Regions from separate parts of the Lysinibacillus sp. 54212 genome, predicted to be linked through region 3. Evidence: riboswitches for the same ligand, from Rfam matches in the RefSeq annotation. Region 3 holds a riboswitch; each other region holds the start of a gene.
What was found. A riboswitch is a leader RNA that binds a small molecule or an ion and turns the genes downstream of it on or off. The one in region 3 is predicted to bind S-adenosylmethionine.
Positions count from the first base shown of each region.

Region 1: it holds a riboswitch for S-adenosylmethionine, as region 3 does, so the genes downstream of both, V4T18_RS06340 (O-acetylhomoserine aminocarboxypropyltransferase/cysteine synthase family protein) here and V4T18_RS13825 (bifunctional homocysteine S-methyltransferase/methylenetetrahydrofolate reductase) in region 3, are expected to answer to the same signal.
Region 2: it holds a riboswitch for S-adenosylmethionine, as region 3 does, so the genes downstream of both, V4T18_RS09865 (methionine ABC transporter ATP-binding protein) here and V4T18_RS13825 (bifunctional homocysteine S-methyltransferase/methylenetetrahydrofolate reductase) in region 3, are expected to answer to the same signal.
Region 4: it holds a riboswitch for S-adenosylmethionine, as region 3 does, so the genes downstream of both, metA (homoserine O-acetyltransferase MetA) here and V4T18_RS13825 (bifunctional homocysteine S-methyltransferase/methylenetetrahydrofolate reductase) in region 3, are expected to answer to the same signal.

Region 1 is NZ_JBAFWZ010000006.1:156,915-162,165, reverse strand. It holds gene V4T18_RS06345 (hypothetical protein) at 1-374, opposite strand, end outside; gene V4T18_RS06340 (O-acetylhomoserine aminocarboxypropyltransferase/cysteine synthase family protein) at 600-1,904, opposite strand; SAM riboswitch class I at 2,071-2,181, opposite strand; gene nfsA (oxygen-insensitive NADPH nitroreductase) at 2,475-3,206, shown strand; gene V4T18_RS06330 (hypothetical protein) at 3,465-3,842, shown strand; gene V4T18_RS06325 (hypothetical protein) at 3,860-5,251, opposite strand, start outside.
Region 2 is NZ_JBAFWZ010000011.1:77,155-82,405, reverse strand. It holds gene V4T18_RS09890 (acyl-CoA dehydrogenase family protein) at 1-389, shown strand, start outside; gene V4T18_RS09885 (arsenate reductase family protein) at 813-1,169, shown strand; gene gcvH (glycine cleavage system protein GcvH) at 1,250-1,630, shown strand; gene V4T18_RS09875 (toprim domain-containing protein) at 1,706-2,032, shown strand; gene V4T18_RS09870 (thioredoxin family protein) at 2,044-2,346, shown strand; SAM riboswitch class I at 2,409-2,512, shown strand; gene V4T18_RS09865 (methionine ABC transporter ATP-binding protein) at 2,605-3,630, shown strand; gene V4T18_RS09860 (methionine ABC transporter permease) at 3,623-4,291, shown strand; gene V4T18_RS09855 (MetQ/NlpA family ABC transporter substrate-binding protein) at 4,353-5,213, shown strand.
Region 3 is NZ_JBAFWZ010000021.1:37,576-42,826, reverse strand. It holds gene V4T18_RS13835 (globin-coupled sensor protein) at 1-722, shown strand, start outside; gene hemG (protoporphyrinogen oxidase) at 851-2,236, shown strand; SAM riboswitch class I at 2,335-2,438, shown strand; gene V4T18_RS13825 (bifunctional homocysteine S-methyltransferase/methylenetetrahydrofolate reductase) at 2,546-4,390, shown strand; gene metH (methionine synthase) at 4,383-5,251, shown strand, end outside.
Region 4 is NZ_JBAFWZ010000001.1:254,594-259,844, reverse strand. It holds gene V4T18_RS01230 (methyl-accepting chemotaxis protein) at 1-536, shown strand, start outside; gene V4T18_RS01225 (YczE/YyaS/YitT family protein) at 705-1,334, shown strand; gene V4T18_RS01220 (hypothetical protein) at 1,360-1,707, shown strand; gene V4T18_RS01215 (GNAT family N-acetyltransferase) at 1,870-2,400, opposite strand; gene metA (homoserine O-acetyltransferase MetA) at 2,498-3,436, opposite strand; SAM riboswitch class I at 3,532-3,638, opposite strand; gene V4T18_RS01205 (DUF1835 domain-containing protein) at 3,775-4,818, opposite strand; gene asnB (asparagine synthase (glutamine-hydrolyzing)) at 4,900-5,251, opposite strand, start outside.

The DNA of each region.
Region 1 (5,251 bases), on a different contig from region 3:
GAGGATATTGCACGATAACGATCCATAATCTTTCTCACGATAATTTCTTCTTTTTTTGTAAATGCTGGTATACCATATGTACGATGTACGAGCTGGAATTGACCATAGGCTAAGTACCATTCCTTTGCTGGCATAACGATGTGATCTCCCCCGTGCTCCCTATATGCCTCGTACACTTCATTTACAACATAGCCTGTTGATGCAAGGTCGTGTGTTTCCTCTGAAAATGCACTATGCCCAAAAGTTTTCTTCCACATAGTATCAACAGCCGCCAATAAATTTTGGATAACCTTCTGATTAATAAATGTTTCAACTTCGTTTAATTCATATACGAAATAAGCAGTAATATTTTGTGCACTGTAGACATTTCCCATAGTCAACACTCCTTTTATCATTTTGTAAGCTGTCTCATTCTGTTTTGGAACAATGGATGGGGATTTCCCTTTACATTATGTAAATATTACCCTATGTACTACACATTGTCAATAATACTTATAAAAATACTAGGAATTAAAATTATCACTATTTTAGTTAATTGAAAATGTAGCGATTTACTCGTGAAATGATACGAGTCAAACCGCTACAACTTTGTTATATACTTAAGCTTTTGCTCCTGCGCCAAATGAGGCTGCAACTTTTGATAATGCTTGGTCTAAGTCTGCAATAATATCTTCAACATTTTCTAAGCCGATTGAAAGACGAATGAGCCCTTCTGATACACCAGCTACCTTTAGCTCTTCAGCGGATAATTGCTGATGTGTTGTAGATGCAGGGTGAATAATTAACGAGCGTGCATCTCCTACATTCGCAACATGAGAGAATAGCTCCACATTATCGATGACATTTCTTCCTGCATCACGACCGCCTTTAATCTCAAATGTGAGAATAGAGCCGAAGCCATTTTTCAAATATTTCTCCGCTAAATTATGTGATGCAAAATCCTCAAAGCCTGGATAATTTACATACTCCACGAATGGGTGTTTTTGTAAATATTCGCCGACATTTTTTGTATTTTCATTATGCTTCGTTACACGCAGATGAAGCGTTTCTAAGCCCTGAATAAAGTTAAATGCGGCATCAGGTGAAAGTGTTGGACCAAAATCACGAAGCAGTTGCACACGTAGCTTCGTTGCAAATGCGGCAGTTGCTGTATCAATACCATAGCGAATACCATGATAGCTTGCGTCAGGCTCTGTAAATCCTGGGAAGCGACCCTGTGTCCAATCGAATTTACCAGCATCTACAACGATTCCGCCAATTGTAGTCCCGTGCCCACCAATCCATTTTGTAGCTGAATGAATAACTACATCTGCTCCGAAATCAATTGGATTGGAACCATATGGAGATGGGAATGTATTATCAATAATTAATGGTAAGCCATGTTCATGTGCAATGCCTGCTACTGCCTCAATATCTAAAATATTTAATGACGGATTGCCGACTGTTTCCGCATAGATTGCCTTAGTATTTTCATTAATGGCTTTACGGAAGTTTTCTGGATCACGCTCGTCAACAAATGTAGTTGTAATACCATAGCGTGGAAGAGTTGTAGCAAATAAATTATACGTACCGCCATACAGTGAACCTGCTGAAACGATGTTATCACCAGTCCCTGCAATATTTAAAATCGCAAAGCTAATAGCTGCCATCCCAGAGGACAGGGCTACAGCGGCAGTTCCTTTTTCAAGTAAGGCAACTCGCTCCTCAAACACACCTACTGTCGGGTTCATAATACGTGAATAAATATTCCCTGGTTCTTCAAGTGCAAAAAGTCGTTGAGCATGAGCTGTATCGTTAAATGCATAAGCTGTTGAGCGATAGATCGGTACCGCGATTGCACCTGTCACAGGATCAGGCTTTTGACCTCCGTGAAGTAATAATGTTTCCGGTTTTAAATTTGACATGTATCTTCCTCCTAATAAATTTCGATGGACTAATCGGTTTGAGGAGGATTTAGAAAACTAAACCTCTCTTCGTATGAGTCAAGGGCTTACTTGCTTGGCAAATGAGCGAATAAAAAAGCCCCCTTCTCAAATTAAGAAGAGGGCTGCGAATGAGCAAGTTTTCCTCCCCTTATCTTTCAGATCCCGATTCGAATCTGTAGGAATTAGCACCTTAGTAAAAGAATTACTGGTTGCCGGGCATCACAGGGCCTAGTCCCTCCGCCGCTCTCGATAAGAGTATATAATTCATGTTCCATCTGTTGCTTCACAGTATAAAACACAAAAAATCAATCCGTCAACTATTAATTGAAAATTTTCTGAAATATTTATTTTTTAACCTACTAGCTTTTCAAAAAATCCACCGCTATTAAAGTATTCCTTACAAGGATTCCCCTGATTATCTTAGTGAACACTTTTGGACTACTCTTTCAAGGTCCTAGGAAATGGATTGGTTTGTCATAATAAATAGTATAATATGGGCTTAGAGGGCTTTCATTCAAGCCCATTTTCACTAAGGGAGAGAAGTATATGATGACAAGAGAACTTTTACGTAGTCACTCATCCGTACGTAAATATACAGGGGAAAAAATACCACGCGAAACAGTACTTGATCTGATTGAAACAGCACAGATGGCAGCTAGCTCACATTTTGTACAAGCCTATAGTGTTATTTGGGTAACAGATGAAGAGAAAAAACAAAAATTAGGGGAACTATCAAAAAACGATTTCCAGTTCAAAACGGCAGGTGCCTCTTTCCTATTTTGCGTAGACTTTAAGCGCCTTCAAGTGGCAGGACAAAAGCACGGGATTGATATTGTTGCGGATTCTGCAGAAAATGTGCTCGTTGGCGTTGCTGACGTTTCGCTCTTTGCACAAAACTTTGTTATCGCTGCAGAGGCTGCAGGCTACGGCATTTGTTATATTGGCGGCGCTCGTACAAATCCGGCTGAAATTAGCGAGCTATTCAATTTACCAGATTTCGTTTTCCCACTGTTCGCTATGACAATTGGAACACCAACAAAGAAAAACGAAACAAAGCCGCGCTTGCCGGTACAAGCTGTTTTACATGAAAATACGTACGATGTTGAGCAATATAATACGCTTTTAGATGATTATGATGCAACGATGGAGCAATATTATGCGAGCCGTTCCTCTAACCAAAAGATGGCAACGTGGACAAAGCAAATGGCTGATTTTTTAATTGATCAAAAACGACCATTTATTAAAGAATTTTTATCGTCAAAAGGGTTCAATTGGAAATAAATATCCTGTATTAACAATCACATTGCAACGTCACATGCAAGCTAGTTGTCATAATACCTATAATAAAAATAGAGTTATACATGACCTAAGTCCGTATAACTCTATTTTCTTTTTAGTTATATTTATACTATATATCTGTTAAAATAGTAGTATTCATGTTCATTATGAAGGGATGTTTTTCAGATTACTACAAATAATTATGTTGCCAATTCCATCGAAAAGCAACAAATGAAAAAAGTGCGCAAATACTACCTTTCTGTGGCAGATATTAACCTAGCTCTTGCAAAAATACATGACAGTATCGGGCCCTATATCGATAAAGAGAAATACAAGGACGCATCGGATTATGTGAATCAATTCGTATCCTACACAGATATTTGGCATATGAAATTTGTATATAATTTAGAAAGTCCTGAAATAGCCTTATTACAAATCTTCCACTTAATTTATATATTTGAACAAGAGCCTGCCGACAAGTTTGGGAAAGAGCGAGAAATTTTAAAGCAGCAGCAAATGGAATTTGATAGCTTAAAGCCTTATAAGGACGAGCAAATCGTGGCACGAAAAGAAAAAATGCTACAGTATATTGTAGAACAGCATAGTCTTCGTCAACATGGAAAAGAGCTAGATGCATAATAGCATCTAGCCCTTTTTTAGTGTGTTCGTAACCCTGATATCGTTACTTCCTTTACAGGTTGGAATTGTTCCCCTGTTGCATAAAATGTCACGTACACTGTATCGCCCTGTTCTAGATAAACAGCTAGCGGAACAACCTCAGAGCTTACGATAAAATTCTCGCCTGTTTCTAGTAAAAACGATACAAGAGTATAATCACCCACTCGTTCCTTATACACGCGCTCTACTTTTCCTTGCGTTTTTGCTTCCTCCGCACTTGAGGAGCCATCTACAGTAGAGCTTCCCTTCGATAACGCGGTCTTGTAAGCCTTAAGTGCCTCGTTTGGTGTAGAGGCATACGCCGAAATTTCAGGATTCGCAGCAGATACAATGAAATAATTTTGTAAGAAGCCATTAGAATCAAGTACAGCCGTTAACCAACTTGCCTCACCATAGAAGTTATAAAGGATCGGCATTTCGCCTTCCCATTCCTTCTCAATGAATTTTTTAGAAATAATATCTAATGCACCTTGAGAATCCATATAGGACTCCTCTAAATTCCCCGTATAATATGTGGCCTCACCTGTTCTGGCATTCGTTAACGAATACCCTAACATTGAGTCTACGCCCTCTTTCGGACTTGTAAAATCAGTAAAGTAATACATTTCACCACTCTCTGTAAAGATTGGTGATACGTTAGCCTCAGTCCCTTCGTCTGACGGAAGCTTAACATCCCTTTTCCCAAACATACTATTCCAGTATCCATGTACATAATTTCCATAATAACTGTTTTGTAAGCTAACAGCCTCTGGAGACACTGCCCCATCAACAAACGCCGGAACATCCTCTAAAGGTATTTTTTCTGACGACCCCGTTGCTGCATCTACAAGCACGACCCCTTTTACATCAAAGCCGTTTCGTGCAGAAATGAATTCACCATACGAACGAATATAATAAGGCTTTCCATCATCATCCACTTCAAGCTGTGGCTCTCCATAAAAAATAAGCGTAGGGTATTGAAGACGCATATGACGCTCTAAATTTTTATTTAAAAACGCAGACGGTACATACGTCATGTCATACTCGATAAATTTCGGATTATCACTTGAATCTGTCGCGCTCATCGTAAAATAGCCTGGCGTTGTCTTGCCATTAAACCATTTAAACAAGCTTGAAAATTCAACTGGCGCTATATACACATACTGACCATTTACTCTTTGAATTTGCAAATTACCTAGCTCATAAAAACTCGTATTTGGTACTTGCCCAAATGCCTTTTTCATTTTATTTTTCACAAATTTCGGCGGTACACTGGCAGGTGTTTTTGTTTCATCAAAAGGTGCAATTTCTACCTCTTCTACCATTGCTGCTGAGTCATATTTTTCTGCTGCATTCCAAAATGGTGCACTTAAAAAATATGTAACGGCTAT
Region 2 (5,251 bases), on a different contig from region 3:
AAATTGGTGTTCTTGCAGCGGGTACAGCAGCACAAAAATTTGGTGCTAAGCTCGATGTGGAACAAGAGGTGCTAGTGAACATTGCAAACATTGCAAACCAATTATACGCTATGGAATCTGCAGTGCTTCGTACTCAAAAAGCTATCGAGCGTGACGGAGTAGAAAAAGCAGGTCAAAAAATTCTTTACACACAAATTTTCTGTCAGGAAGCTTTTGCTGAAATCGAGAAGGAAGCAAAGGATACAATCCTAGCGGCAGTTGAAGGGGACGCGGGTCGTATGACGTTATCAGCTCTACGTAAATTAACGCGTAACAACCCATATAACCTAATCCCGAAAAAACGTGAAGCCTCAGCGAAATTAATCGAAGCTGAAAAATATACAGTGTAACATGTAGAATCCAGGTGCCCATTGCACCTGGATTTTTTAATCGAATAAAAATGCCTCTTCACCATAAACTGGGGTTGATTTCTGTTACGCAGCGTGCTTTCATGGGGGTGGAATTATTTTTTGCAATTTTTAGCACACGTAACGTAGTGAAATTTTATTTTGCGACGAAAGCGGTAGCGTCAGGAGCAACGAGGAGATTGAAGCCAAGCCTGCGGAAAGCGTCCGCTCGGAGTGCAGTGTGCGGTGCATATAGCAACCCCGACTTATGGTGCTGAATCTTAATAATGTATAATTTGTGAAAATGTGATTAGTAATGTACACCATTCTATCTAATTAATTGAGTAAGCATGTTGTTTTTAATAACAATATTAGACAAAATCCGCTACAATAGAGGGGAAAATAATTATTAAAGGAGCAGCGGACATGTCACTTAAATTAATTCAATATCCTAAATGCACTACATGTAAAAAAGCTCAAAAATGGTTAGACCAACATAATATTTCCTACGAGGCAATTCATATTGTAGATGAGACGCCAACAAAGGCGCAGCTAAAGGAATACTATGAACTAAGTGGCTTACCATTAAAGAAATTTTTTAATACGTCAGGAATAAAGTATCGAGAGCTTGGCTTAAAGGACAAGCTAGACAATATGACGGAGGAGGAGCAACTAGATTTACTAGCTTCGGATGGTATGTTAATTAAGCGTCCAATAGTTTCTGACGGTAAAAAAATTACACTTGGCTTTAAGGAGTCTGACTTCTTAGAATCGTGGAAATAAAGGTAATCGAAACTTGTTTTTAACTACGAAATATGTCAAACTAAAAGTGAATGTAATATATATAGTTGGAGGGATTTTGGATGAGTATTCCTAAAGATTTACGCTACTCAGAAGAACATGAGTGGGTAAAAAATGAAGATGGAAAAGTACGTATTGGTATTACAGATTTCGCTCAAAGTGAACTAGGCGATATCGTGTTCGTAGAGCTTCCAGAAGTAGGCGATGAAGTAACTATTAATGAGCCGTTTGGTAGTGTAGAATCTGTTAAAACTGTCTCTGAATTATATGCACCTGTTTCAGGTAAAGTAGTTGAAGTAAATGAAGAGCTTTCTGATAACCCAGAATTCGTAAACGAATCTCCATATGAAAAAGCTTGGATGATTGTTGTTGAGCTTTCGAACCCAGCAGAAGTTGAAGAACTTCTATCTGCAGAAGCATACGAAGAATTAATTCAAGAATAATCTTTAGACGTCAAAATCCGTTAGTGGGTTTTGGCGTTTTTAATTAGAAAGCAACGTAAAGTAGGAGGGGAGCACATGGATACAGAAAAGTGTATAATTGTTGAAGGTCGCTCTGATAAATTAAAAATAGCCCCACTATTTGCTGAGGATGTGGCTATCGTCTGTACGAATGGCACAGTAGATGAAGAAGTATTAATTGATATTATTGAACCCTTTGAGCAGTGCGATCTTTTTACATTATTTGATGCTGATAAATCTGGTGACCGGCTACGCAAAACGATGAAACGCTGCTACAGTGAGGCAACTCAACTTACGATACCAAAGCAATATTTAGAGGTTGCCAAAACACCAGCAGACATACTGACAGAAATACTCCGTAAAGCAAAATTTATGATGAAATAGGATGAGTAAAATTGAAAGAATGGACAAAGCAACAATGGGAGAGAGTCGTAGAGGATGAGGAGTTAGCTGCACTTTATTTATACACACCAATGTGTGGCACGTGCGCGGTGGCTTCTAAAATGATGGATGTAGTCGAGCAACTTCTTCCACTACTCCCAGTTGGGAAAGCGAATTTAAATTTTATGGAAGATTTAGCATATGAAAACGAGATTGAAAGTGTCCCATGTTTACTTGTTGCACGGGATGGGGAAATAGCTCAAAAAGTATATGCATTTCAATCCGTACTAAATTTGTATGAAATATTGAAAAAGTAATTGACGGACAATTGCAAGCATGGTACATTTACATTCATAATAATCTAAATTTAATATTGTTACTCTTATTAAGAGCGGTGGAGGGAAGTGCCCTACGAAGCCCGGCAACCATCACAATTGTGAAAAGGTGCCAAGTCACTCAAAGTTATTCTTTGGAAGATGAGAGAACGGTAACGTATATTTTCGTGCGAAAGCCTTTCTACTTATCTTATGTAGAAAGGTTTTTTTAGTAAGTCTAAAACTATAAAGGAGTCAATTATGATTGAGTTAAGTAATATAACGAAAGTTTACAGCACGAAAAACGGCGAGCTAAAGGCTGTTGATGGGGTAAGCTTAGAGATTCAAAAGGGAGAAATCTATGGCATTATCGGCTACAGTGGTGCCGGAAAAAGTACAATGATTCGCCTGTTAAATGGTTTAGAGAAGCCGACAAGTGGGACTGTTGTAGTAAATGGTCAAAATATTTCTGCAATTTCAGGCAGTAAGCTTCGGGCAGCACGGCAAAAAATAAGCATGATTTTCCAACACTTTAATTTATTGTGGTCACGTACGGTAGAGGAAAATATCGAGTTCCCATTAGAAATTGCGGGTGTTCCAAAAGCGGAGCGATCAAAGCGTGTAGGGGAATTAATCGAATTAGTCGGATTGGCTGGTCGTGGTAAGGCTTATCCATCTCAGCTATCTGGTGGTCAAAAGCAGCGTGTCGGTATTGCTCGAGCGCTTGCTAATAATCCAGAGGTACTACTCTGTGACGAAGCAACATCAGCACTTGATCCTGAGACAACTGATTCAATTTTAGAGCTGCTGCTAGATATTAATAAACGTCTAGGATTAACGATTGTGCTTATTACACACGAAATGCACGTGATTCGCAAAGTATGTCATCGTGTAGCTGTTATGGAGGCTGGAAAGGTAGTAGAGTCTGGAGATGTTCTACACGTATTCCAAAATCCACAGGCACAGATAACGAAAAAATTTGTTTCACAGGTTTCTGGTACAAGCGATACGAAGGAGTCTATCGAGCAAATCTTAGCCAATTACCCTTCAGGTAAGCTTGTAAAAGTAACATTTATTGGTCAACAAACAGAGCAGCCAATTATTTCGCAAATCATTCAGCAGTATGGTGTGGATGTTAATATCGTACACGGAACGATTTCACATACAACGAGCGGACCTTACGGGACATTAATTGTTCATATAGATGGTGATGAAAGCAAAGTTGATATAGCTTTACAGATTCTTAAGAGGCATGAAATTCAAACGGAGGTGATTGAGCATGCTTAATCAATTATTTCCGAATGTGAACTGGGATACGATGGCTGAGGCTACGTATCAAACAATTTATATGACAGCCATTTCAACAGTAGCGACATTTATTTTAGGATTGGCAATTGGGGTTATCTTATTTTTAACGAGTCCAAATCAAATATGGGCAAATAAGCTTGTTAACTTTTTAACGGGCTCAATCGTAAATATTTTCAGATCAATTCCATTTATCGTATTGATTATTTTACTGATTCCATTTACGAAGCTTTTAATCGGGACGATTCGTGGAACAAACGCAGCCCTACCAGCCTTAATTATTGGTGCTGCACCCTTCTATGCACGAATGGTATTGATTGCGCTTCGTGAAATTGATAAAGGTGTCATTGAGGCAGCGCGTTCAATGGGCGCTAAAACATCGACAATTATTTTTAAAGTTTTACTTCCTGAAAGTTTACCAGCTCTAATTTCAGGTATTACAGTAACAGCCGTTGCACTTGTTGGTTATACGGCAATGGCTGGTGTAATCGGTGCTGGTGGCTTAGGGAACCTAGCATATATAGAAGGGTTTATGCGTACTCGCACTGATGTAACGTTAATGGCGACAATTATCATTTTAATTATTGTATTCATTATTCAGTGGATAGGGGATACAATCGCTACAAAAGTAGACAAACGTTAGATGTATCTGGCAATGAGCCGTTTGCATAAAAAAGAAGTGTAAAGGAAAGGGAGAGAACAACGTGAAAAAGCTTTTATCATTTTTATTTTTATCAGTATTCGTACTAGCTTTAGGAGCTTGTGGTACTGCTGATGATGGGAAAACATCAAGTGGTGGAGAAACAGGCGACAAAGAAGATGCAACAGAACCGACAAAATTAGTAGTTGGAGCTTCAAATGGTTTGCATGAAATTATTCTAAAAGAAGCGAAGCCAATCCTAGCGGAGCAAGGCGTAGAGCTAGAAATTAAACCGTACCAAGACTATATTATGCCGAACCAAGATTTAGATTCTGGCGACTTAGATGCAAACTATTTCCAACACATTCCTTATTTAGAAGATGAAATTGCTAAAAAGGGCTACGATTTTGTAAATGCGGGTGGTATTCATATTGAGCCAATCGCAGTGTATTCTCAAAAATATAAATCATTAGATGAGCTTCCAAAAGGAGCTACAATCATTATTTCAAACTCGGTAACAGATCAAGGTCGTATTTTATCAATGCTTGAAGTAGAAGGATTAATTAAATTAAAAGATGGCATTAATAAAATTGAAGCAACTGTGGATGATATTGTAGAAAATCCGAAAAAATTAAAAATTGATGCGAACTCTGTACCAGAAATGTTAACTCAATACTACTTAAATGGTGAAGGGGACGCAGTTGTTATTAACTCAAACTTCGCGATTGATGCAGGCATTAGCCCAATTGAAGATTCAATTGCAATCGAAGGCTCTGAGTCTCCGTATGTTAACGTAATTGCAACACGCAATGGTGATGAAAACAATGAAGGAATCAAAAAATTAATCGAAGTATTACATTCAAAAGAAATCCAAGACTTCATCCTAGCAGAATGGAAGGGTGCAGTCGTACCAGTTTCAAAATAATAAACAAAAAGTGTCCTAAATTTTAGGGCACTTTTTTA
Region 3 (5,251 bases):
GACTTGTAGGTAGTTCAATCATTGAGTCAACAGAAAGCTTAGCTGCTATATCTGAAGAAACGAATGCTTCATTTCATCAGCTGACAAGCCAGTCAATTGAATTGGCAAACTATGCGACAAGGGCGAATGAAATTTCTGACAATGCTGAACAACAAGCGAATGACGGGAAGATGCAAATGCATGAACAGTCAGAGACGATGCAATCGATTATTATGTCTGTAGATCAAATTGGCGATGATGTTCATAGCCTAGCGGACAATGCAAAGCAAATGGAAGGTATTATGGCAATTGTGACGAACATTGCTGATCAAACGAATTTGCTTGCTTTAAATGCGGCTATTGAAGCAGCACGAGCAGGGGAATTCGGAAAAGGATTTGCTGTTGTGGCGCAGGAGGTACGTAAATTAGCTGAGCAAACACGCGCCTCGACATCAACTGTTGAGGAGCTTTTGCATAATACGAACGAGCAAACGAATAAACTAAAAGGTTCGTTAGGTACAATTCAAGCCTCTGTTCAAGTGGGGAAGGATAGTATGGAGCAGTCCTCTCAGCAATTTTCGGAAATCCTACAATCAGTATGTGATTCTAAGCAACAAAACAGTCTAATCCAACAAGAAGTTGAGCTAATCAATGCTATTGTGCAGGAGTTAGGTGTTGCATTCGATGAAGTAACCCGTTCAGCGGATCGACTAGCTACTGTTGCACAGGAATTAAATCATTAAAGGGATGTTCAGAAAGTTTTCACTTTCTGGTCATCCTTTTCTTTTTTGTAAAAGAAGTCACACGTATTATGAAAGAAAAGAGTTTATACTATTCGTAGAACAATTATGTATGTATAGGAGTTGTAGTTATGAAAACAGTTGTTGTTGTTGTTGGTGGAGGTATTACAGGATTATGTACGATGCACTATTTGAAACGACAAATGAGCGAGCAAGGGAAAGATGCACGACTAATTTTGATTGAGCGAAATGAATACCTAGGTGGGAAAATCCATTCAGAGCAGGTAGAGGGCTTTATTATGGAAACGGGTGCTGATTCAATCGTTGCACGACATCCTGGAGTACTAGAGCTAGTTCGTGAGCTAGACTTTGAAGATGAGCTTGTTTATAACGAAACGGGTATTTCCTATATTCATACAAATAATGAGCTACATGCAATACCTGCTGGTTCGACGTTTGGTATTCCGATGAGTAGTGAGTCACTGCATGCTAGTACGCTTATTTCTGAGGAAGGGAAAGCACGAGCTCTACAAGAATTAACAATGCCCAATACGAATTTCACAAAGGAAAGTTCGATTGGTGAGTTTTTAGAATACTTTTTAGGTGAGGAAATCGTTCGTAAGCAAATTGCCCCTGTGCTAGCGGGTGTTTATTCGGGTGATCTTTACAGCCTATCCCTAGCTTCTACCCTGCCGTATTTAGTCGATTATAAAAATGACTATGGCAGTATCATTAAAGGGTTTGAAGCGAATCGTGCTCAATTTGAAAAGGCTGCTAATAAAAAGTTTATCTCCTTTCGAAAAGGCTTATCGTCATTAATTGATCGATTAGAGGAGACGTTGCCAGAAGTTGAATTTTGGAAAAATGCAGATACACAAAAGATTACGCAGAATGGCGATCAGTATGAGGTTATAGTAAACAATGAAATGATTTTAGCCGATGTGGTTGTTCTGGCGGTTCCGAATGAAACCGTGAAGGCGGTACTAGTGGATGAAGAGTTAGATACGAGTTTAAGTAAGTTTACGACAGCATCCGCAATTACGATGTACCTTGGCTTTCTTGTTCCTGATGCTATCCTGCCAGCAGACGGTACAGGCTTTATCGTTTCTCACAATAGTGACCTTTCGTGCGATGCGTCAACGTGGACAAGTAGAAAGTGGAAGCATACGTCGGGAGATGGGAATCTTTTAGTTCGACTATTTTATAAAAATAGTAATCCTCGTTACGAGGAATTTGCAGCTATGTCTGATGAGGAGTTAACGAAGGTAGCCTGTGAGGATATTCGACTAAGCCTAGGCATCGATGCAAAGCCAACCGTAGTTAATATAACAAAATGGATTGGTCAGATGCCACGTTATGATTTAGCGCATAATGAAGCGTTATCCGTTTTACTAGCAGATTTAGAGGAGCGATACCCTAATGTACTAGTAGCTGGATGCTCCTATTTTGGTGTAGGTATTGGCGCATGTATTCAAAATGGAAAGCAAACTGCAGAGAGAATTATAACGACTATTTAAAGAAATATTACATGAAACCGCTTTACTTAAGTAAATGGTCTTGACGTTCTATTCATATAGCGATATGATTCTTTTAATTATTGACAAAATTCATATAATTCTTATCAAGAGAAGCTGAGGGACTGGCCCGATGAAGCTTCAGCAACCAACGCAGCTTGCGCCAGGTGCTAAATCCAGCCGGCATTTGCCGTAAAGATGAGAAGGGACTCGTAGTATAAAGCCTTCTTGTAGAAAAGAAGGCTTTTTCTTGTACTGAGAAAAGTGCTCATAAGAATACATAACCTATTTGGTAGAGAGAGAGGGACTTTCATGGGATTGCTTGAAGCTTTACAAACGCGCGTACTTACAGCGGACGGTGCGATTGGAACACTACTTTATTCATATGGCTTGGATTATTGTCATGAAGAAATGAATGTGACTAAGCCGGAAATTGTTCAAAAAATTCATGAGCAATATATCGAAGCTGGTGCAGATATTATTCAAACGAATACATACGGTGCCAATTCTATTAAACTAGCTCGTTACGGCTATGAAGGACGTGTGAGGGAGTTTAACGAGGCGGCTGTTTGTATTGCTAAACGTGCAGCGGCAGGTAAAGACGTCTTTGTCTTAGGCACAATTGGTGGTATTCGAGGGATTCGTAAAAGTGATGCAACTTTAGAGGAGATTGTGTCTGCTATTCGTGAGCAAGCAGAGGTACTCATTGTTGGTGAAGTGGATGGCATTTTACTTGAGACGTTTTATGATGTAGAAGAGATTCGAGCGGCTGTCACAACGGTGCGTCAATTAACCGATTTACCAATCATTGCGCAAGTTTCTATGCATGAGCCGGGTATATTGCAGGGCGGTATTTCATTCTGTGACGTGTTAACTGAACTTGAAGCGCTCGGAGCTGATATTGTAGGAAGTAATTGTCGTCTCGGACCATTCCATACAATTCAAGCTTTTGAAAAAGTAAATTTACCCAGTAAAGCGTTTTTATCGGCTTCTCCGAATGCTTCTCTGTTAGATGTAGAGGATGGCCGTGTGGTATATGAATCAGAGGCGGATTATTTTGCGCGAGCAGCAGAGGAATTAGTGAAGCAGGGGGTTCGTTTAATCGGCGGCTGCTGCGGAACAACACCAAAGCATATTGAAGAAACGAAAAAACGATTAGCCAATAGTAAGCCGATAACAGAAAAAGAGGCGCGCCCTGGTAAAACAGAATTTGTGCGTATGCCTGAGCCTCGTAAATACGAGCCCTTACATGAAAAGGCGAAGCGTGAGCGCTCTGTTATTGTAGAGTTGGATACACCTAGACATTTAGAGATTGACGGATTTATTACAGGAGCAAAAGAGCTGTATGAAAATGGTGCGGACGTCATTATGATGGCGGATAACTCACTTGCCTCTCCGCGTATAAGTAACATTGCGATGTCAGCGTTACTTGTACAGGAAGGCGTTCGTGTTTTACCTCATTTAACTTGCCGTGATCGAAACTTAATCGGTTTACAATCACATTTAATGGGATTAAACGCACTTGAGCTCCACGATATTTTAGTTATTACAGGAGACCCAACAAAGGTAGGGGATTTCCCAGGGGCGACAAGTGTTTATGATGTTTCCTCGATGGAGCTCATGTCGATGATTAAGGGATTAAATGAAGGAATTTCATTCTCAGGGAAGCCGCTTCGTAAAAAGGCGAACTTCTCGGTAGCTGGAGCGTTTAATCCGAATGTCCGTGTTGTGTCACGTGCAGTTGATCGTTTAGAGAAGAAGCTAGAGCATGGCTGTGATTATTTTATTTCTCAGCCTGTTTATTCAAAAGAAAAAATTGAAGAAATTTATGAGGCGACAAAGCATTTAGAAGCACCTATCTATATTGGTATTATGCCACTCACATCATTTAGAAGCGCGGAATTCTTGCATCATGAGGTACCGGGCATCAAGCTTTCAGAGGAAGTATTAGCCCGAATGGAGGCGTGTGGTGATGATAAGGAGAAGGCGACTGCTGAAGGGGTTGCTATCGCGAAGGAATTACTAGATACAGCCTGCCAATACTTTAATGGAATCTATTTAATTACACCGTTTTTACGATATGATATGACGTTGCAGCTGATGGATTATGTGAAGGAGCTGGACGCGCAAAATAAAGGAGTACAATTTAATGCCTAACCACTCAATATACGAACAACTTGAAAAAAGAATTTTAATTATTGATGGAGCAATGGGAACAATGCTTCAAAATGAAAATTTAACACCCGAGGATTTTGGTGGAGAAGAATTAGATGGCTGTAATGAAAATCTAGTCATTACAAGACCGGATGTACTTAGTAAAGTTCACCGAGAGTATCTAGAGGCTGGTGCAGATATCATTTGTACGAATACATTTGGTGGGACGCCGCTAGTTTTAAATGAATATGATTTAGGCGAGCATGCTGTTGAAATTAACACGCGCGCTGTTCATTTGGCAGTAGAGGCAGTGAAGGAGTTTTCTACACCGGAATGGCCTCGCTATGTAGCTGGAGCAATTGGTCCGACGACGAAAACCCTATCCGTCACAGGTGGTATTACATTTGAAGAATTACAGGAAAACTTCTATGTGCAGGCCAAAGCACTTGTAGAAGCAGGTTCAGATTTAATTCTGTTAGAGACGAGTCAGGATATGCTAAACGTAAAGGCGGCAACTCTAGGAATTCGTCAGGTGTTTGAGGAGCTAGGGACAGAGCTTCCTATTATGATTTCGGGTACGATTGAGCCGATGGGAACGACTCTTGCTGGACAGTCTATCGAAGCATTTTATATTTCAATAGAACATATTAAACCATTATCAGTCGGCTTAAACTGTGCTACAGGTCCAGAGTTTATGACGGATCATATTCGTTCGTTGTCAGAGCTAGCAACAAGCTATGTGAGCTGTTATCCGAATGCTGGTCTTCCGGATGAAGAGGGCTGCTACCACGAGACACCTGATTCGTTATCGAAAAAGCTCCGCGGCTTTGCGGAAAAAGGCTGGTTAAATATTGTTGGTGGATG
Region 4 (5,251 bases), on a different contig from region 3:
TTAAAGATGTTGCTGATCAAACGAATCTGTTAGCATTAAATGCATCGATTGAAGCTGCTCGTGCAGGTGAACATGGAAAAGGGTTCGCTGTTGTAGCAGAAGAAGTTCGAAAACTTGCTGAACAAGTTGCCAAATCCGTAGATGAAATAACAATGATTGTTAGCACGATTCAACGGGATTCTTCAAATGTTAATCTATCGCTTGAGGCGGGGTTCTTGAAGGTACAACAAGGATCTAGCCAATTACAGCAAACTACAGCAACCTTTAACTCTATTAATACAGCGATGCAGGGAGTTGCTACACATGTCGAAAATATGTTGCTCAATGTACATGGAATGGCAGATGAAGGTCAAGAAATCCATGCTTCTATTCAAGAAGTAACAGTCATTACCGAACAAGCATCAGCAGGGGTGCAAGAAACAGCTGCAACTGCTATCCAATCAAGTGAATTAATCAAAGAAGTGTCAAGAGGAACAGAACAGCTCGCCTCATTGGCCACAGAATTAGATATTTTAGTAAAACAATATAAACTTTAGCTAAACTCCCCTACTAGAATTCATTCTAGTGGGGATTTTTTGACTTTGTAGCTTATAAAGTCTTTATTTTGGGAATTGGCAGAAAAATGCGGTTTGGCTCTGTCCTTAGCTATAATAAATTGTGACAGCTTAGAATTATTTCTACAACAGAGATAGAGGGATACATGCATGGAAAGACATATTTATTGGCGCAGTACATTTTTTTTATTAGGGATTGTTATTTTATCCTTTGGTATTACACTAACAATTAAAGCGAAATCAATTGGTGTAGGCTCTTGGGATGTACTTCATATTGGTCTTGCAGATACGTTTGGCTTAACAATTGGCACATGGTCTATCATTATCGGACTGATCATTTTAGCTATTGACTCCTTATTCATGAAACGATTACCGAAAATCGGCACATTTCTTGATATGTTTTTAGCGGGCATTTTTATTGATATTTTTAATGCTATCTTACCCCCTTTTACGGGATTCCTCCCACAATTACTGTCATTTTGTATTGGCTTATTGTTGCTAGGTTTTGGCTGTGGGATGTATATTGTGGCAAACCTCGGTGTAGGACCACGTGATGCTTTAATGCTACTACTTTCACATAAGCTTGGCTGGAGTGTTGGTCAGGCACGAACGACAATGGAAGTTCTCGTAGCAATTATTGGTTTCTTACTAGGTGGTCCGATTGGGGTTGGTACAGTTATTATGTCTTTTGGACTCGGACCGATTGTTCAATGGGCGCTGAAAATTAATGAAAAGCTATTCTTTGCTTTGACGGGTAAGGAAAGCTCTGCTTATAATTAAGTATGGTAACAGAGGAGTTGACGTGATGATAACGATTGTAACATCCAAAGCTTTTGACAATTTACATGCGCTATTAGAAGATGAGGATTTTTATGAGGAAGTTGTAGCAGAGGCAACTGCTGAAAACTTTTTGCTCACGTGCTCGATTGGAATTGATGATGACGGTGAGTACATTACTTGGAATCTATTTTATAAGGATGGATTTAGTGAATCCGAAACGATACCTCTCTCAAAATGCAAGTTTGATGTGTTTGATTTAGAGGCGTTAAATACAGAGATGAAACAGACCTTCCTAAGATTATTGGGGAAGGCAGCAAACAATGGTGATCTAGACGCTGCACCTTCTCAAGATTTACTCTCTAAATTAGTTTAAAACAAGGTAGCCCCCACAATATGTGAGTGCTACCTTGTTTTATTGACCTCGTGAGAAAAAATGACGAAACTTGTAAAATGCAAAACAGGAAGCAACGATAAAAATCGTAAAAACAATAGGAAGAATAATTAAAAATGAAGTGGTCATTGGATTTTCCTTTCGTTAATTCTCATTTAACAATGAATAAATGTAAGTGTCATAAGCTTGGCCGTTCTGATACATATATGCTTTTAATATACCCTCTTGTTGAAAACCAATGGATTTTAATAAATGGTTAGAGCTATCATTTTCAAGAAATACAATAGCTCCTATTCTTGTTAAGCCTAATTCGCTAAATCCATATGAGATAGCCTTTAATACAGCCTCCTTAGCGTAGCCGTATCCCCAATAATCTGGATGTAATTCATAGCCTATTTCAGCTCTTTTGTGCTTCGGGGAATAATGATTATAGCCTATAGTACCGATTATGCCTTTTTGTCCCTTTAATTCTATCCCCCATCTCATACCGCGCTTCTCCTTGTAGCTCTTAGCGAAAAAGTGAACAAATTGCTCGGCTTGCTCTATAAGTGTTAAATTATCCTGGCCATAAAATCGTGTAATAGCATCATTGGAAAAGAGGTTAAAAATTACTTGTGTGTCGTGCTCTGTGATTTCTCTCAGCAAAAGTCTTTCTGTCTCTAAGATTGGAAACATATACATCATCCTTTGTTATTTTAATAGTAACCTTCGTTATACTGCTTGTAAAAAGGATTAAAACCGCATGACATATCTTTCTGCCATGCGGTATTTCTTAAATATGAAATTCAATATTTTCTTCAACAAAATCCCATTTATATGGTGTTTCTTGATATACATAGTAGTTTAACCAGTTGTAGAACAGCAAGTGTGAATGAGCACGCCATGTGTTTTTTGGCTCTTGTGCTGGGTCATTATTTGGGAAATAGTTCACAGGCATTTCCACATTATCTGTCTTTGCAATATCTCGCTCATACTCATCACGCAACGTAGTAGCATCATATTCTAAATGTCCGGTAATCATAATATGCTTATTATCCTTCGACTGAACAATAAACACGCCTGCATCGTCAGAATAGCTTAATAAGTGTAAGTCTGGATGCGCACGAACCTCATCAATAGAAACCGATGTATGACGAGAATGCGGAGCTACGTATTCATCACTAAATCCTCGGACTAAATCTACAGTTAAATCGGTAATAACGTGAGAATAAACACCAGAGCATTTTTTCGGTAGCTCGTATTTACCAATATTGAACTGATGGTATAACGCTGCCTGAGCTCCCCAACAAATATACATAATAGACGTTACGTTTACTTTAGCCCAATCCATAATCGTTGTGATTTCTTGCCAGTATAATACTTCTTCAAACTCCATCCGCTCTACGGGTGCTCCAGTAATAATCATGCCATCGAAGCGACGATGTTTTATTTCATCGAATGTTTTATAGAAAAGCTCCAGATGAGATTTAGATACATTTTTTGATTCATATGTAGCTGTATTTAAAAAAGTAATATTGACTTGCAGTGGTGTATTTCCTAATAACCGTAATAATTGCAACTCCGTTTTCTCTTTTTCTGGCATTAAGTTGCACACTAATATATTTAGTGGACGAATTTGCTGTGTTTTCGCGCGGTCCTCCTCCATCACGAAAATTTTCTCTTGTCGTAAATGCTCGCCAGCCGGTAATTGCTTCGGAATATTGATTGGCAATGCTGATCCCCCATTTCTCGTCTATCAAATATACAAAGCTAACCATTAAAAAACCTCTCATTCCAGTATAAGAATGAGAGGTTTAACGTTACTCGCTCTTATCTTTCAAGGAAATACCTTGCTGGAAGTAGCACCTTTCTAACACGGTTAGAGGTTGCTGAAGCGTCAAAGGGCCAAGTCCCTCAGCTTCTCTTGATAAGACTATTAAATTAGATAGATTGTATCACAGCAATGTGAATTTTTCAACAATTCACTCAAATATTTCTCGCAGTAACATCATCATTTGAGTGGATTACCGCCAAAGTCAGCGTATTAGAGGCATCTATAACTAAATCAATTCACCGAAGCTTTATACTATAGTGTCTCATTGATTTTGGTATTCCTTTTAACTCTAGAAGTCCATTATTGATTAAATGCCTGATTCGGTATTCTAAATAGAAAATATTTTTAGATATTTTCATATCTTGCAGCAGTTCTTCAAGGAGCTTTGCAGTCCTAATCCAATCTAGCTGTCCTTGTTTCTTATGGAGCTTTTTGACTGATTCAATGATATATGAGTCATAATAATTCTCTGATACATGCTGTATATTACCGCCATCCCATATACGTAGGAGTCCATCTGTTTCGGCAAGCTCCTCCCATTCTGCATGAAATCGAAGTAATTGTTTTTCTGATAATGGTTTGCACCTGGAGTTGTTTTCAAAAAGTAGTCTTAGATTGTCGGAATCCATTTGACTTGTATGGAAAATAGGCTGCCCTACTTCCCTATAAAGTTCCGTAGTATTCATTAGAAAAATATCATTTCCCTTTTCCTTTAATAAGTAGAGAATAAAGCGAAAACCTACCTGTTCATCCTCATTATCGCTATACCAAATAAAGATTGGGACGTTTGTTGAAATATCCTCCATTTGACGTAATGCTCTGTTGAAACGATTTAAATATTCTCCGTCCTCTTGCTCGTCATTGATATGGTCATATAGCCATTCATTTCGTAACATTAAACCTGTTTTTTTATCGAGCTGCCACAACGGACCACTGTCAAAGGAATCTGGTATACCAATAACTGTCTTAGGTCTAGGTAGCCCTACGCGTAAAGATCCTGCTGCTGATTCTGACATCACAAGGTGAATCGGTCCTTGTTGAAGGGATTGGAAATTTGCACGTTGTTTTTGAATTTTGTTGTTGATTTCAGCTACCATTTGATTAGTATCCTCTAGCTCTAAATAAACCCCTCCAGCCATTGGATTATAATTTTCATGATTAAACTGATCAAACTCATCTTCAGTATGTATTTCATATAGTGAGATTAAATTGATAAAGTCTAGCTGTGTTATATAATTTTGGGTTTTGAATTCATACACGAGTACAATGTTTTGTTCCAAAAGAAAATAAAAAAATGGATAATTGGTTTTGCTGTTTAAAAATAGCATTTCTTTGCCTCACTTTACGGAAGTGATTTACCATTAATTATATTCCTTGTTAATATTTTCAGCAAAGAATTGCTCATACCAAATACAAAAGATATAAACTGTCCAAATATGACGCGCCTTATTTGCTTTATTGTGATAATGGAGATCTAAGTAGTATATAAGGTCGTCTTGATTAAAAAATTCATTAACATACTCTTTTTGAAAGGTTTCTTTTACAAAATTGTAATACTTTTCGTGACGTAGCCAGTGACGAATAGGGACCGGAAATCCAAGTTTCGTTCGTTTTGCCCAATCTTCAGGGAGTTCATTCAACGCAGCTTGTCGTAGGGCATATTTTGTGTCACTTTTTTGAGTACCATTTATACGATATTTAGTCGGAATACTT